DNA from 4 places in the Mesorhizobium sp. DCY119 genome. Region 4 is predicted to be linked to each of the others. Evidence: predicted binding sites of a transcription regulator. Region 4 holds the regulator's gene; each other region holds the start of a gene.
The links. Region 4 encodes LexA, which represses DNA repair genes until DNA is damaged. Its sites were predicted from a motif close to TGTTCNNNNTGTGTTCNG; they were not measured.

Region 1 (4,210 bases), 850 kb from region 4:
CCCGGGCAGGACCTCGTGATGACGGCTCCGACTTCGGCGCTTGGTTTCGTGCGGCGTATCGTCGAGCACGCCTACAAGGCGGGCGCCGGCATCGTGACGCCGATCTTCTCGGACGATGAGCTGACGCTGGCCCGCTACCGCCACGCGCCTGACGCCAGTTTCGACAAGGCCGATGGCTGGCTCTATGACGGCATGGCCAAGGCTTTCGCCGGCGGTGCTGCACGGCTTGCGGTGCGCGGCGACAACCCGATGCTGCTTGCCTCGCAGGACCCGGCAAAGGTTTCGCGCGCCAACAAGGCCACCTCTATGGCTTACCGGCCGGCGCTGGAAAAGATCACCGGCTTCGACATCAACTGGAACATCGTCGCCTACCCGAACACCGCCTGGGCAAAACTGGTTTTTCCCAACGACCAGGAAGATGTTGCCGTCGCCAAGCTTGCCGACGCGATCTTTTCCGCCTCGCGGGTGAATTCGGACGATCCGGTAAGCGCCTGGAAGGACCACAATGCAGCCCTTGCCCGCCGCACAGCCTGGCTGAACGGCAAGGCTTTCCATGCTCTGCATTACACAGGCCCCGGCACCGATCTCACCATCGGCCTTGCCGACGGCCACAAATGGAACGGCGGCGCCGAGACCGCGAAGAACGGCATCACCTGCAACCCGAACATCCCGACCGAGGAAGTTTTCACCACGCCGCATGCCCGCCGCGTCGAGGGTCATGTCAGCAGCACCAAGCCGCTCTCCTATCAGGGCACGCTGATCGACAATATTTCAGTGCGATTCGAGGAAGGCCGCATTGTCGACGCGAACGCCTCAAAGGGCGCGGACGTGCTCGGCAAGGTTCTCGATACGGACGAAGGTGCGCGCCGTCTCGGTGAAGTGGCGCTGGTGCCACATTCCTCGCCGATCTCGCAGAGCGGGCTCCTGTTCTACAACACGCTGTTCGACGAGAATGCCGCCAGCCACATCGCGCTCGGCCAGTGCTATTCCACCTGCTTCAACGACAGCAACCTGTCGCCGCAGGAAGTCGCCGCGCGCGGCGGCAATTCGAGCCTGATCCACATCGACTGGATGATCGGCTCCGGCAAGATCGACATCGACGGCGTCAACAAGGACGGCAGCACCGAACCGGTCATGCGCGCCGGCGAGTGGGCCTGAGCATTTTAGCCGAATTGCGCCGCGCGCTCACGAGGTGCGCGGCGCAATGCCTTGTCCGGCATCGGGCCGGCTATTTTGTGGAGAACATTTCCGCGTAACGTTCCGGCTTGAAACCGACGAGCAATTTCCCGCTGACATCGAGCACAGGGCGCTTGACCATGGAAGGCTGCGCCAGCATCAACGCCATTGCTTTCTCGGTGTCGAGATCCTGCTTATCGCCCTCGGCAAGCGCCCGGAACGTGGTGCCGGCGCGGTTCAGCAGCACCTCCCAGCCGAGTCCCTTGCACCAACTCGCCAGCTGCGCGCGGTCAAGCCCCTCGGTCTTGTAGTCATGAAACTGATACTCGACTCCGTGGCTCTCCAGCCATGTGCGGGCCTTCTTCATCGTGTCGCAGTTCTTGATGCCGTAGATGGTGACGGTCAATTCCAGCCTCTCCTATTGCGCCAAGACGTTTTACCCGCGCAAAGGCCATCTGCCGAGTGTTTCATATTTGGTCTGGCCCAGTTTGCTGTGGATGAGGAAGAACTCATTGACCTCGAAACTGACGGGCTCGATCGGACACATCGGAACGGAAATTGGTGCATAGAACAGCGTCATATGCGGGGTGAACTCGAACCCCGCCTTCAGGCCGTTCTTTCGCATCGCAACAGCAAGGCGCTGGTGAAGCTCGAATGTTGCAGCGTTTCCGTCGCCACAGAGCACAAAAGGACACTTACCCGGGCGGCGGCCGGTGAAGGACATCGCTCGATCCAGAGAAACTGTGAAAGGCTTGCCCGACACGGCCTCTGCGGCCCGGCATGCAGCCCAGATATACTTGCTCTTCAGCCGAGGAAAATCGCCGACATGTTGCAGCGAAACGTGCAGATGATCAAGTGGACGCAATTGCGCGCTGATACCATACAAGCTCTTGATATGATTTCCGATTTTCTCGACTAGCGCCTTCGCCATCCCGCCCAGGAAGACGGTGAAGAATACGCGATCCGGATGCCTTCGCAGCGGGATATTTTCCTCCATGAAATCAAATCGCTTCTGCATGGCATACCTCCCTGGAATGCCCTCATCCTTCTGGGTTGACATCTAGAACAAAACAAGAACATTCGCAACAAAAATGATTCGGGAATGTGCTCAGAACCCACGCCCGCCAGATCAGACTGCATTCACCTTGGAGGCATCCTGTCGAATCTTGGCAGAGCTGGATCGAGGTGGTCCCACGCATGACCGCCGGCAGCCCAGAAAACCATTTGCGGTTTGTATCGGCCTGGATCGTCGAGGCTGGCAGCGCTGACGATGAAAAGATCAGGCATGTCTGGAAAGGTTATGTAGACAGGTGAACCGCAGGTGGGGCAGAAGGCGCGCGCTTTGACGGTTCCGCCCTCGCCCACCATGTTCCAATGGGTCGCTTCGCCCTCCACCTTCACGGGCGCGCCGTTGAAGGTCAGGTGGGATTGGTGCCCGGTGCCACTGTCATGCTGACACTGGCGACACTGGCAGTCGTTCATCATGATTGGTTCGGCAGAAATCTCATATCGGATCGCGCCGCAGGCGCATCCGCCGGTGTAAGGCTTGCTCACGTCTTTTCTCCTGCTGTGAAGTGGTTGCGGGCCGAGAAAACTTCGCTCAGCCCTTTTCGTACTCGTCGTGGCGCCGCCACCAGACGCCCTGTTCGTTGCGCCCTTTGGGTGCGCGGTCGAGCCACTGGTACGTGCCCCATAGGCCATCCAGCCCGCGCGCATAGGCGGAATAGGTGTGGTAGACGCGGCCGTCCTCGAGCACGAACGCGCTTAGGCCCGGTCTCTCTCGTGTGTATGTGGCAGTGTCGGTTCCGGACATGGTCGCGAAGATAGTGGCGCCGTCCGGCGTCGTACGCGAGGGTATCACGGCGACAGGCAACGGCGCCTCGCGCTCATAGTTGTATTCGATACCGCCTTCGCTCTGCTGCTCCTCGGTGAACCAGACATTGAAATCGGCGTTGAAGTCGCTGCTGAACGAGGATGCCCAGGGAAACGTCCAGCCCATCCGCCGCTTATAGACCTGCAGCTTTGCGAGCGGCGCCCGCGACACCGCCCAAAACGCGACGTCGTGGTTTTCCAGGTGGACGAAGACACCATTAAATCCATCCGCAATCGCGGAACAGGAAGGGCACCCCGCCTTGTAGTCCGGTCCGAACATGAAGTGGTACATGAGAAGCTGCGAGCGTCCTTTGAAGAGGTCTGCCAGCGTGGCATTCCCTTCATCGGTCTCGAAGCTGTATTGCTTGTCGATCCGAACCCAAGGCAGTTCCTGCCGCTGCTGCGCCAGCGTGTCACTGTGCCGCGTCAGCTCCTTTTCCTCCTTGAGCAGTGCTACCCGGGCCTTCAGCCACTGGTCTCGCGAAACGACTTGATGCGGCATGGTCAACCTCCTCTTGTCGAGATGCCTCTTTCCAGTTCGATCCCCTCGCCAATCTCCAATGCGGTCAGGTCTTCGATATGCGTCAGTGCAGCTTTTTCGAAGAAACCTGTTCTGCAGCCATGACATCCAGCCTTTGGAAGCACTTCGGCCAGCCTTGGCTCATATTGTTGAAAGCCGTGTCATTCTTCGGCGTGACGAAGCCGGAGTGGACAAGGCGAAGGCGGGTTCCGTTGTCGACCCTGGACAGGATAAATGTGACGACCGTGTCCAACCGCGAACCATATCCGACGTTTCCGTCATCTCCGCCTTTCCAGGCGTAGGCGAGGCGCTCGTTCGGCACCACCTCCAGCACCTGGCAGCGAATGACACCATCCCACCTGCCTGCCGGCGTCGTCTGAAACGTGAAGTGCCTGCCCTCCACGGGCTCGAACCCCGTCGGCTCCATCATCCAGCGGGCGATCAGATCGCCGGTTGTCAGCGCTTTCCAGATGGTCTGCGGAGCATGCGGAAAGACCTCGTCGACCACAATCTCTTGCGTGCCGGATTTCAATGCAGCGTCGTTCATGGATCGATTTCCTTCAGCAATTCTCGGAGATCTGCAAAGCGCTCGCGCCAGAAGACGCCGTAGTGGCTCATCCAGTCGGCCAGCGGCGCGAGGCC
Region 2 (4,210 bases), 140 kb from region 4:
CAGGCGCGATTCCGTATAGCGCATCGCCGCAGGCGGATCGCCGTCGATGGAGCCGAAATTGCCCTGCCCGTCGATCAGCGGAACGCGCAGCGACCAATCCTGCGCCATGCGAACCAAGGCGTCATAGATCGAGGCGTCGCCGTGGGGATGGTATTTACCCATGACGTCGGCGACCGGGCGCGCCGACTTCACATATTTGCGGTTCCAGTGGTAGCCGCTTTCATGGGCGGCAAAAAGGATACGCCGGTGAACCGGCTTCAGCCCGTCGCGAACGTCCGGAAGCGCACGACTGACGATGACGCTCATCGCATAGTCGAGATAGGAACGCTGCATCTCCTCGATGATCGAGATAGGCTCGATATCGGAGGGGCCGCCGGGTCCACCCGGTAATTTCTGGTCGGTCAAATCGGATCACTTAAACTAGGAGAATCACTGCCCTCTTATATAGGAACGATACCGATTTCACCAATACCGAGCGCTTTTTTCCAGAACTGTTTTTCGCCACAAATTCAAATGGATACCGGAGATTCGGGCAATCCTGCGACACCATGTCGAAAATATGCCTCCCAAGAAATCAGGAGGCCTTTGCCCTGATCTTGCCGTGAGGGGACTGGCGCGCGGAAAGCCGGCAATGTAGCCTGCCTGCAGGAGGACACGGAATGCCGAATTTCGACAGTGTTTTCAACGCCTTCGTGACGCTCCTGGTGACCATCGATCCGCCCGGGCTGGCGCCGATCTTCCTGGCGGTCACGCGCGGGATGACACGCGCGCAGCGCAGTCAGGTTTCGATCCGCGCCAGCGTCATCGGCTTCGGCGTCATGGCGCTGTTTGCCGTCGCCGGCGCGTCGATCCTGTCGGTGTTCGGCATTACCCTGCCCGCCTTCCGCGTCGCAGGCGGTTTCCTGTTGTTTTTCATTGCCTTCGAGATGGTTTTCGAGAAACGGCAGGACCGCAAGGAGAAGATTTCGGACGTAGCGATCACCAAGGATCACATCCACAACATTGCGGCATTTCCGCTGGCGATCCCGCTGATCGCGGGGCCAGGCGCCATCTCGGCGACGGTGCTGCTGTCAGGCTCATTTCCGGGGTGGGCCGCGCAGGCAGCACTGGTCGGCATCATCTTCCTGTGCCTTGCCCTCACCTACCTCGTTTTCATCCTGGCGGAGCGCATCGACGGCCTGCTTGGCCAGACCGGCCGTTCGATCCTGACGCGACTTCTCGGCGTCATCCTGGCGGCACTGGCCGTCCAGTTCGTTGCCGATGGCATCAAGGCAATGGTGGCGGCAGGCTGATCGATTTCAAAGGCAGCCGTAAAGACTATCGGCAAAGTCTTTCTAGACAGAAAACGGGTTCGCGGGAGCGTTGAACGCCCCCGCGAAAAAGTCACTCAGAACGGGATTTCGTCGTCGAGATCGCGTGACGAACCACCGCCACCGCCGCCTCGGTTTCCACCACCGCCGCCACCGCCACGGTTGAAATCATCGTTCGGGCCGGACTGGCCGAAATCCGATCCACGGCCACCGCCGCCGCCATAGCTCACCTGCCCGCCGTCGCCGCCCTGCCCGCGCGCGTCGAGCATCTGCAATTCGCCGCGGAACTTCTGCAGCACGATTTCGGTCGTGTAGCGCTCATTGCCGGTCTGGTCCGTCCATTTGCGGGTCTGCAACTGACCCTCGACATAGACCTTCATGCCCTTCTTCAGATACTGCTCGGCGACCTTGGCGAGGTTGTCATTGAAGATGACGATATTGTGCCACTCGGTCTTTTCCTTGCGCTCGCCGGAATTCTTGTCGCGCCAGCTTTCGGAGGTGGCGACACGAATGTTGACGACCGGCTCACCCGAGTTCAACCGCCTGATTTCCGGATCCGCGCCGAGATTACCAACCAGAATGACTTTATTGACGCTACCCGCCATGACACCGCTCCGCGCTTATCCTAACAAAATCGGCAAATTTGCCGGTACACCTTAGCCCATAGACACCATCCCGGCCACAACGGGGATGAAATTCAGGCTCTGTCCACAAGTTGTTTGTTCTCATTTTGTTCTATACAGCAATTCACCGTATTTCAAGCGCCGCCATCCGATTTCACGTCTTTTTCAACCGAAAGCCGCAATTATCGAAACTTAGCTGCTGGGTTGAGCGGATGCGGCACCAAATGCCTCCAAAGTCAGGTCCATGGCGTAGGTACGGCTGAAAGGCATCGAAAAATGCCCGTACCTGATTGAAAGCTGGCGCGCCGCCTCTTTGATATCTACACCGCTGACCGCGGCCAGATAGAGCGCCGAAACCAATCCGCTGCGATCAGCGCCCGACTGACAATGAACGAGCAGCGGTTTCCTCGCCTGGCGCATTATCGCAACAAGCCTGGCGATCTCCTTGCTGTCCATCTCGGTGATCGAACTGACGCGAAAATCGATCTGCTTGATCCCGAGCTTCGCATTTTCCGCCTTCTCCGCTTCGTACCATGCGAACCCATCATGCGGCCCCCTAAGGTTGATGACGGACTTTACGCCGTATTTATCGGCGTATTCTTGCAGCTGGCGCGGCGTCGGCTGCGCTGCGCGATAGAGTTCGCCGGGCACGACCGTATGGAAATTTCCGGAAAGCTGCAGATCGCAAAGGAATGCACCAAGCGCCAACAGAGGCAGTGCGAGAGCCGCCGCAATCCAGGCACCCGCCCGCACAGGCACTGACCGCTTCCCAAACACCGTCATACTCAAGGCCTCGCGAAACCGGGCGATGCCTCGTCTTGATGAAAAAGGACGTCGGCATTGGCGAGCGCCATTTCCTCAGCGATTGCGGCAAATCGCGGTTAGCCGTGAGGCGGCACGGCGGCGGAGATTTGTTATTGTGGCGTCAAACTGCGTTTTCGACGGGATGTCTGTCGGGATCATGAAAACAGCCTCGCCGCTCATTCAAGAGCGGTCGAGGCTTTGATGACATTTTTGCCAACTGCCGGGAGTGTTTTACCGGCTTTGCTTTCGGATGCTACGCGGCTTCAGCCAACGATCCGACTAGTGGTCTCTGATTTTCTTTTTTGGGGACGGCAGGTCACAGTCTGCCGGGCAAGCCCGGGCACTTATGCCTGGCGCGGCTCCGCGCATTTGCAGAGCCATTTGGGACTGTCAGGTGGGGTCATACCTCGCTCCTCTGTCAGTTTCTCCAAAGTCTTCCAAAGCGCTTATTCGCTGGTTTGCGGCGTCTCGCAAACCGCCTACCGGCTGCGAAGAACATCGAAGGATGCTCGGCTCCAGATGACATAGGAAGTCTGCTCCTTCGATTTTTCGGCGTCAACCGCGCGAAGCCTTGCCGGCAAAAATGTGATCGGCCTGTAACAAAGCCATATGGCTTATGCACAATATGTCAGGAGCGTGTTCGGCCTTTGTTCTTTTCGCTTGCTCCCCGCGGGCAAAGGCGGCTAAACCCTGCTGACGGAGAGGGTTGGGCGTCCCTCGACAGAGCGGCAAAAATACCTACATGACGGGATGGCCGGACAGACGGGCCAATCCAACAGTTTTCTTGAATTGAGGCGGCGGACCGGCATGGCCGATCATAAATATCTTTCCATTCGCGGTGCGCGCGAACACAATCTGAAAAACATCGATCTCGACCTTCCCCGGGATTCGTTGATCGTCATGACCGGCCTCTCAGGCTCGGGCAAGTCGTCGCTGGCGTTCGACACGATCTATGCCGAGGGCCAGCGCCGCTATGTCGAGAGCCTTTCGGCCTATGCGCGTCAGTTCCTCGAGATGATGCAGAAGCCGGATGTCGACCAGATCGACGGTCTGTCTCCAGCTATCTCGATCGAGCAGAAGACGACCTCGCGCAATCCGCGCTCGACGGTCGGAACCGTCACCGAAATCTACGACTATATGCGTCTGCTGTTCGCGCGCGTCGGCGTTCCCTATTCGCCGGCGACGGGTCTGCCAATCGAGAGCCAGACGGTTTCGCAAATGGTCGACCGCGTGCTGGCGCTGGAAGAAGGCACGCGCCTGTTCATCATGGCGCCGATGGTGCGCGGCCGTAAGGGCGAGTACCGCAAGGAACTGGCCGAGCTGCTGAAGAAGGGTTTTCAGCGCGTCAAGGTCGATGGCGTCTTCTACGAGATCGCCGATGTTCCGGCACTGGACAAGAAGTACAAGCACGACATCGATGTCGTGGTCGACCGCGTCGTCGTGCGCGGCGATCTGGCAACGCGCCTGGCAGAT
Region 3 (4,210 bases), 360 kb from region 4:
CGATCGACCATCTATAGTGTATCCGGCAGGCCTTGAACCTGCATGGGCATGGAGAACGAAATGGGACGCTTTGCCGTCATAAGCATGACCGAAAAGGCCGCTTCTCGCGTCAACGAGATCGTGGCGACCCGTGAAGGTGCGCAGGGCATTCGCCTCGGCATCAAGAAGGGCGGCTGTGCGGGTATGGAATATACGGTCGATCTGGTGACCGAGCCGAACCCCAAGGACGATCACATCGAGCGTGACGGCGCCCATGTCTATGTTGCGCCGGAAGCAGCGCTTTTCCTTTTCGGCACGGTGATGGATTTCGAAGTGACGCAGCTTCGCACCGGCTTCACCTTCACCAATCCGAACCAGAGTTCGGCCTGCGGCTGCGGCGAATCGGTTGAACTGAAGCCCGCCGATCTCAAGCAGCTTGCCGAGGCGAGAGCATCAGCCGGCGCTGCCTGAGCGCTCTAATCAACCCACATACCGGTCCTTTTGTGCCAATCGGCGATCGACTCCTCGGGATAGACGTCGAATGTCTTGTCACCCTTGGCGATATTCGGCTCAACCCAGTTCGCCTTGTATTTCAGCATCAGGTGCGTGCGCTGTGGCGGGGTGGGCAGGTCGGTGTCGATCACTGACGCGAAGGGGTGGACAAGCTCCGGCCATGTTGGATCGTAGAGCCACAGGGTTGATCCGCACTTCTTGCAGAAATTGCGCTCCCCGCTGGAAATCTCACAGACCGGATGCTCGTCATCCTCGATCCTGGCACGATAGACGCCGATGTGGCGCTTGCCTGTAACCTTCATCGTTTCATTGTCAGCGCCGAGATTGATGGCATAACCGCCGCCGCCCTGCTGTTTGCGGCAGATCGAGCAGTAGCAGAGTTGGTAGGGGGCAGGGGTATGGCTCTCGACTTCGAAATGAACGGCACCGCAGTGGCACGAGCCTTTGAGCAGAACGGGCATTGGGCAACTCCTGGAAATAGATCGCTTCGGCATATCATGTTCAGGCATTAAAACCTGTCAGCAGAGCTTTGGTTGCCGTCATGACAAGTGCCGGGCCGCATGACATGATCGCGCCATGGACGATGAACGCATTCGCGAACTTTTCGACGGGCTTGGGCCGGTTTCGATCCGCCGTTTGTTTGGCGGCAAGGGCGTCTATTTCGATGGCGTCATCATCGCCGTCGAAATCCGTGGCGAATTCCGGCTGAAGGCGGATGCACAAAGCGCCCTCGATTTCGAGGCTGCCGGCTGCACGCAATGGACCTACACCGGATCGAGGCACGGCAAGACGGTCGCCATGCCTTACTGGAGCATCCCTGAAGACGCCCTTGATGATCCCGAAGAGATGACGGTCTGGGCACGCAGGGCCTATGAGGCGGGCTTGCGCGCTGGCAAGTGAGTGCCCGCTTCGCGAACTGCACCTATTCCAGAGAGCGCCTCGCGCATCGGCAGCCCGCGCATCAGAGCGACTATGGTGGCTCCTGCCAATGTCTCGAGCGAATACTCGGGATCGAGCGATCGGATCGAAAAGAGCGTTTCCCGGTCGAAACCGACAGTTGTTCCATCGTCTTCCATGATGATGCCGCATGCGAGGCCGCGTTCGCGCAGCCTCTCCACAGTCGATGCAATCTCGTCCTGCGTGCCACCGCTTGAAAGCGCAACGGCGCCTTCGCGCTTCGTGTAAAGGCATGCGAGTTGGGGCAGAAGATTCGCAAAGCGCAGGATCTTGGTCGAACATGCCGCCATCGCGAACAGTGGCTTGCCGGCGGCGAGCACAGCCAGCCTTTCGAGGGCAGCGGCGGGCAGGTCCGCGTCGCAGACAATTGCGTCGGACCGTGCCAACACCTCCCGCATCTTCGAGCGCCGCATCTGTTTCGGAAAGACGAGGTCGTAAAGCGCCGTGTCGTCGAGCCCGGCAATGAGGCGGTGGTCGCTGTCCAGCAAGACCGTGCGGCTCGGTGTCTTGCGGTCCAGGAAAACCACGGAAAGGTCTTCAATGCCTTCTGCGGCAATGGCGCGGGATACCGTTTCGCCCGCAATATCTCCACCCCTGATCGAGATCAGCGAAGCGGAGCCGCCAAGCTGCACAGCCATGCGCGCGGCATTGAACGCGTCGCCGCTGACAACTTCGCGCATCACGCCGGGATTGAATTCGCCCTGTGCGAATGAGTCGGTGGCCTGGCCATGCCGGACTATATGCGCGCCGCCTATGGCCAGAATTCTGGAAGACTTCATCGCGCATCCTGTTAAAATGAAAACCCGGTGGCGAGCTTATCGCGCGGGCACGGGCTTTGGACAATCCGCAGCAGCGAATCGCCAAGGCTGCGCGTCAGGCACGCAAGCGCGCGAACGCAATCGCAGCCATTTGTGCGGCTCTATAGTACAAAAATAGAACATGTGTGGAAATATGTTACTTATCAACCACTTGAGGCCTCTTGCCAAATGAGAACAAAAGAGGTACATGTTGATGACAAAACCGGGTTGCCCGGCCTTTCATTGACGTCCAAGGGGTAATGTATCATGGCTCAGAATTCGTTGCGGCTTGTAGAGGACAAAACGGTGGACAAATCAAAGGCTCTGGATGCCGCGCTGTCGCAGATCGAGCGCGCTTTCGGAAAAGGTTCGATCATGCGCCTCGGCGCAAATGAGAAGATCGTCGAGATAGAGACGGTTTCGACCGGCTCTCTCGGTCTGGATATCGCACTCGGTGTCGGCGGCCTGCCGCGCGGCCGCATTATCGAAATCTACGGTCCGGAAAGCTCGGGCAAGACGACGATGGCGCTGCATACGGTTGCCGAGGCGCAGAAGAAGGGTGGCATTTGCGCATTCGTTGATGCCGAGCATGCCCTTGATCCGGTCTATGCCCGCAAGCTTGGGGTCGATCTCGAAAATCTCCTGATCTCGCAGCCGGATACCGGTGAGCAGGCCCTGGAGATTTGCGACACGCTGGTGCGGTCGGGTGCTGTCGATGTTCTGGTTGTCGATTCTGTTGCGGCACTCACGCCGCGGGCCGAAATCGAAGGCGAGATGGGCGATTCCCTGCCAGGTCTGCAGGCGCGCCTGATGAGCCAGGCGCTGCGCAAGCTTACGGCTTCCATCTCGCGTTCCAACACGATGGTCATCTTCATCAACCAGATCCGCATGAAGATCGGCGTGATGTTCGGTTCGCCCGAGACGACGACCGGCGGTAACGCGTTGAAGTTCTATGCTTCAGTTCGCCTCGACATTCGCCGCATCGGCTCGGTCAAGGATCGCGACGAGGTCGTCGGCAACCAGACCCGCGTCAAGGTGGTGAAGAACAAGCTGGCGCCGCCCTTCAAGGTGGTCGAGTTCGATATCATGTATGGTGAGGGCGTTTCCAAGACCGGCGAGCTTGTCGATCTCGGCGTGAAGGCCGGCGTGGTCGAAAAGTCGGGCGCCTGGTTCTCCTACAATTCGCAGCGTCTTGGTCAGGGCCGTGAAAACGCAAAGCTGTTTCTGCGCGACAATCCCGATACCGCTCGCGAGATCGAACTGCTCTTGAGGCAGAATGCAGGATTGATCGCCGAGAAATTCCTTGAGGGTGGACCGGAAGCCGATTTCGAGGATGATGCTGGCGAAGCCAACGAAGCATAGGCTGCTTTGCGCTTCAGTTGTTTCGACAAGCCGCCGGCCTTTGTGCCGGCGGTTTTATTTTGAGCGGAAGTAACCTTTCGCGGATGCGGATTTACGGTACTTTGGCGTTCTGGACAGGGGTGGGTGCGAAGGCTAAAAGGCCATGTCCATTTTCCGCCTTCAGCACGGGCGGAATTCTCACAAAGGCAAAGACATGAGTGGCGTAAACGAAATCCGGTCGACTTTTCTCGACTATTTCCGAAAGAACGGGCACGAGGTCGTTCCATCGAGCCCGCTCGTGCCGCGCAACGACCCAACGCTCATGTTCGTCAATGCCGGCATGGTTCAGTTCAAGAATGTGTTCACCGGTCTGGAGACGCGTTCCTATTCGCGCGCCACGACCGCCCAGAAGAGCGTGCGCGCCGGCGGCAAGCATAACGACCTCGACAATGTCGGCTATACCGCGCGCCATCTCACCTTCTTCGAGATGCTCGGCAACTTTTCCTTCGGCGACTATTTCAAGGAGCGTGCGATCGAGCTCGCCTGGAATTTGATCACGAAGGACTTCGGACTCTCCAAGGATAAGCTGCTCGTCACCGTCTACCACACGGATGATGAGGCGG
Region 4 (4,210 bases):
ACCATCTACGACATGGCCAAGGCCGTCGATCGCGGCATGGTCATTTCCGGCATCAGGCTGGTCCAGAAGACCGGCGGCAAATCCGGCGACTACCGGGTGGACGCATAGATGGCACTCCTTCCGGTCGCCGAGGCCCTACAGCGACTGCTAGATGGCGCCGGTCCCGGCAACGCGGAATCCGTAGCGTTGGCCGAGGCTGCCGAGCGCGTGCTGGCCGAACCTGTACGAGCGCTGCGCACGCAACCGCCGTTCGACGCATCGGCCATGGATGGATATGCGGTGCGCAGTGCTGACGTCGCCAATGTCCCGGCAACGCTGCACGTTATCGGCGAAGCTCCGGCTGGGCGGCGCTTTGCCGGCAAAGTAGAGCCGGGTCAGGCCGTCCGCATCTTCACGGGAGCGCCGATGCCGGATGGTGTCGATACCATCGTCATTCAGGAGAACACCCGAAAGCTCGATGGCAGAACCGTAGAGGTCACCGAAACGGTGGATGCCGGTCGCCACATAAGGCGCCGGGGCCTCGATTTTTCCACAGGCGACCTGCTGCTGGACAAAGGCAGGGTCCTGGACGCGGGTGCGCTTTCGCTTGCAGCCTCGGCCAACCACCCTCGCCTTCCCGTCGTGAAAAAGCCGCTGCTGGCGATCATCGCCACCGGCGACGAGCTTTTGCCGCCGGGCAGCGAACCAGGCCCCGACCAGATCATCGCCTCGAACAGCTTCGGCGTGGCAGCGATCGCCGAATCGGTTGGCGCAAGGGTGCTCGACCTCGGCATCGCGCCCGATCGCAAGGAGGCCATCGCGGCGCTGATCAAGCGAGCCATGGAGGCCGGCGCAGACGTGATCGTGACTCTGGGCGGCGCATCCGTCGGCGATCACGACTTCATCCACGACGTTTTGACCAGCGAAGGCGTAAAGCTCGATTTCTGGAAGATCGCTATGCGGCCCGGCAAGCCGCTGATGTTCGGCCGACTCGGGCACACCCGCTGCATCGGCTTGCCCGGAAATCCGGTGGCGAGTCTTGTCTGCTCGCATCTGTTCCTGAAGCCGCTGCTGTCGCGACTTGGCGGGCGGCACCATGTGTCTGATATCCATGAGGCTTTCCTCGGCGCAGCAATGCAGGCCAACGATCTGCGCCAGGATTATGTGCGCGCCGTTCTTCGAGACGACGATGCCGGGCTCGTAGCGACGCCGTTCGAGATCCAGGATTCCTCAATGCTGAGGACATTCACCGAGGCCAATGCGTTGATCATCCGCGAACCTTTTGCGCCGGCGGCCGAGGCTGGTGCGCCATGCACCGTCCTGAGGATTCGCTAGGTCAGGCCTATCGATCGGCACATATCCGATCGACTGGTTCCAATATCGGCGCGTTCGCGTATTGTTTCCAGTACCTTAAGATATTCATTAAAATTTAAACGGTTGCAGAACACAAATGGAACAGATAGTGTTTGTTCTGGTTTTGTTTTTGGTTTGATTCTTCGGGGGTGGCCATGCTGACGCGCAAGCAACACGAGCTTCTAATGTTCATCCACGAGAGGATGAAAGAAGCGGGAATCCCGCCTTCCTTCGATGAAATGAAGGAAGCGCTCGATCTGGCATCGAAATCCGGCATCCACAGGTTGATCACTGCTCTTGAAGAGCGCGGGTTCATTCGCCGGCTACCGAATCGCGCTCGCGCACTCGAAGTTCTCCGCCTGCCCGACTCCATGGCCCCCGGGCTGGCACCGCAGCGCGCGAAATTCTCGCCGAGCGTCATCGAGGGCAGCCTAGGTCGACGCCCCCCGGAACCTGCGCGCGGCCCTGTAGCCGGGAATGATGATGTCGGCTCCGCCGTTTCGATCCCCGTAATGGGCCGGATCGCTGCCGGTGTGCCGATCGAAGCCATCCAGCACAAGACGCATTCAATCTCCGTGCCGCCGGAGATGATCATGGGCGGCGAGCACTATGCGCTTGAAGTCAAAGGCGATTCGATGATCGAGGCCGGTATTTTTGACGGCGACACGGTGATCATCCGCAATGCCAATACGGCAAACCCCGGCGAAATCGTCGTTGCGCTGGTAGATGAAGAGGAAGCCACGCTCAAGCGCTTCCGCCGCAAGGGCGCTTCCATTGCGCTGGAAGCCGCCAATCCAGCCTATGAAACGCGGATTTTCGGACCTGACCGTGTGAAGGTCCAGGGCAAGCTGGTGGGATTGATCCGGCGTTATTGACGACACGCGGCAGCGCCTGACTATGGTTTGGCGCTTCGCGAATTTGAGTATCTCGACTTTTTTAACTGATTGTTCGCCGGCTTACTTTCTCTCCGCTGATAAGGCGGCAGTCCTCTCGCCTCTCGAGAAAATGCTCGTTGTGTATGCCAGGGGCGGTATGGTTGTGTCAGCGCGAAACGAATTTCGGCACGACGATCCGAAATGTCGCCATAGAGATAGACGGCGGCGCTGCCGAACTTGGCCAGTTCGCGCTTGGTGACAACCAGCGGGACGGCGTCTTCGCAGACATCCTCGGCAGTCGCGTCGTCGATCACGATGAGGCTGGCATAGTCGCACGCGCGTCGCGCGGAACGCCAATCGGCAGCGTGAGCGATGATTGCGCCCGATCTGTGCGTCGCCAGACACAGACCGTTATGGCAATCGAAACCAGCAGCGAGCGAGTTCACCGGCTTTTCGCGAGATTGTCCCGACGAAACGGCCGTATCGCTTGATGCAAGGTCGGCCGCTTCAATTTCCGCGGAATCATCGAAGGACGCGTCGGTTGGTGAATTACGGCGCCCAGCCCGGCTCGACCTTTTCTTGCCGGCATCATTGATCGTATCGACCGGCTTGATCAGATATTCCGACAACAGCGCCCGCTTCCAGTTTTCGATGGTGAATTCGTTCGGCCGACGACGCAGATCAACACCCCCACCGCCGCAAAACGGAACAACTGTTGATGCGAAGGCAGCAGCAAAAGCAAAGCTGACAGGACGGCGCTGCCACCAAACATCGGCAGGAAATCCGGCTCAGCCTCGAGCCCGTAATAGATGATGGCACCGAGCGCCAGAAACACCGGAACGAGAAGAAACGGCGTGCCGCGCTCAAGTTCCAGGACGATTGCCGACGCGAAGGAGCGCGTGGCGCGTGCGCGCGACGGGACAACCTGAAGCTTCTTGCGCCAGGCTGCCGGCAGAAGCGGCGGTCGAGATTTCCAAGGTGCCAGCGGTGTCGGAGCCGGTTCGGCTGATGGTAATCGCGAGGGAGGCGAAACAAGCGGCGCGTCGAGCGGATAGGCAAATTGCGCCCGCTCGCTCACCTCGCCTGTGGATGTCTCGCGCGCCATCCAGGTTTCCCCAATTCGGGGCCTGGCCGGCGCGCGCGCACCTCGCGCCGTTCTCGGCTTGCCCCTGCCCCTTGCACCCCTGACCAGCCATGCTACATGAACGCTACCAAATTGCCATGCGTGCCATCTTCGGCTCTCGCCGGCCCGTCCCTGCCTTCTGGAAATCCTATGTCCGACACAGTCATTACCCGCTTCGCCCCCTCGCCCACCGGCTATTTGCATATCGGCGGCGCCCGCACGGCCCTGTTCAACTGGCTCTATGCGCGCCACACCGGCGGCACGATGCTGCTGCGCATCGAAGATACCGACCGCGAGCGTTCCACGGATGCGGCGACCGCAGCTATCCTGGACGGCCTTGCCTGGCTCGGTCTGCACTGGGAAGGCGAGCCGGTATCGCAGTTCGAGCGCGCGCCGCGCCACCGCGAGGTAGCGGAGGAACTGGTGCGCGCCGGCAAAGCCTATTATTGCTACGCCTCGCCCGAGGAGCTTACGGAAATGCGCGAAAAGGCCCGCGCCGAGGGCCGCCCGCCGCGCTACGACGGCCGCTGGCGCGACCGCGATCCTTCCGAGGCACCGGCCGGGGTGAAGGGTGCGATCCGCATCAAGGCGCCTGCCGAAGGCGAGACGATCGTGCGCGACCGCGTGCAGGGCGATGTTCGCTTTCCCAACAAGGATCTCGACGATTTCATCATCCTCCGCTCGGACGGCAACCCTACCTACATGCACGCAGTCGTGGTCGACGACCACGATATGGGCGTCACCCATATCATCCGCGGCGACGACCACCTGACCAACGCTGCGCGCCAGACGGTCATCTACAACGCCATGGGCTGGGATGTGCCTGTCATGGCGCATATCCCGCTGATCCACGGCGCGGACGGCGCCAAGCTTTCGAAAC

Region 1: the regulator LexA is predicted to act here: its motif matches at 2,238-2,255, upstream of DZG07_RS18565 (2'-5' RNA ligase family protein).
Region 2: the regulator LexA is predicted to act here: its motif matches at 2,031-2,048, upstream of ssb (single-stranded DNA-binding protein).
Region 3: the regulator LexA is predicted to act here: its motif matches at 2,372-2,389, upstream of recA (recombinase RecA).

The regions. Positions count from the first base shown of each region.
Region 1 is NZ_CP031834.1:3,815,344-3,819,553, forward strand. It holds gene DZG07_RS18555 (aminopeptidase) at 1-1,158, shown strand, start outside; gene DZG07_RS18560 (ArsC family reductase) at 1,229-1,582, opposite strand; gene DZG07_RS18565 (2'-5' RNA ligase family protein) at 1,613-2,194, opposite strand; gene DZG07_RS18570 (GFA family protein) at 2,317-2,730, opposite strand; gene DZG07_RS18575 (thioredoxin family protein) at 2,777-3,550, opposite strand; gene DZG07_RS18580 (SRPBCC domain-containing protein) at 3,633-4,115, opposite strand; gene DZG07_RS18585 (metalloregulator ArsR/SmtB family transcription factor) at 4,112-4,210, opposite strand, start outside.
Region 2 is NZ_CP031834.1:2,820,153-2,824,362, reverse strand. It holds gene gyrA (DNA gyrase subunit A) at 1-405, opposite strand, end outside; gene DZG07_RS13765 (MarC family protein) at 660-1,292, shown strand; gene ssb (single-stranded DNA-binding protein) at 1,388-1,915, opposite strand; gene DZG07_RS13755 (dual specificity protein phosphatase family protein) at 2,126-2,716, opposite strand; gene uvrA (excinuclease ABC subunit UvrA) at 3,545-4,210, shown strand, end outside.
Region 3 is NZ_CP031834.1:2,600,068-2,604,277, forward strand. It holds gene sufA (Fe-S cluster assembly scaffold SufA) at 61-450, shown strand; gene DZG07_RS12570 (GFA family protein) at 456-953, opposite strand; gene DZG07_RS12575 (TfoX/Sxy family protein) at 1,069-1,392, shown strand; gene DZG07_RS12580 (PfkB family carbohydrate kinase) at 1,362-2,228, opposite strand; gene recA (recombinase RecA) at 2,514-3,608, shown strand; gene alaS (alanine--tRNA ligase) at 3,802-4,210, shown strand, end outside.
Region 4 is NZ_CP031834.1:2,963,142-2,967,351, forward strand. It holds gene moaC (cyclic pyranopterin monophosphate synthase MoaC) at 1-108, shown strand, start outside; gene glp (gephyrin-like molybdotransferase Glp) at 109-1,314, shown strand; gene lexA (transcriptional repressor LexA) at 1,488-2,207, shown strand; gene DZG07_RS14440 (hypothetical protein) at 2,228-2,836, opposite strand; gene DZG07_RS14445 (hypothetical protein) at 2,821-3,285, opposite strand; gene gltX (glutamate--tRNA ligase) at 3,481-4,210, shown strand, end outside.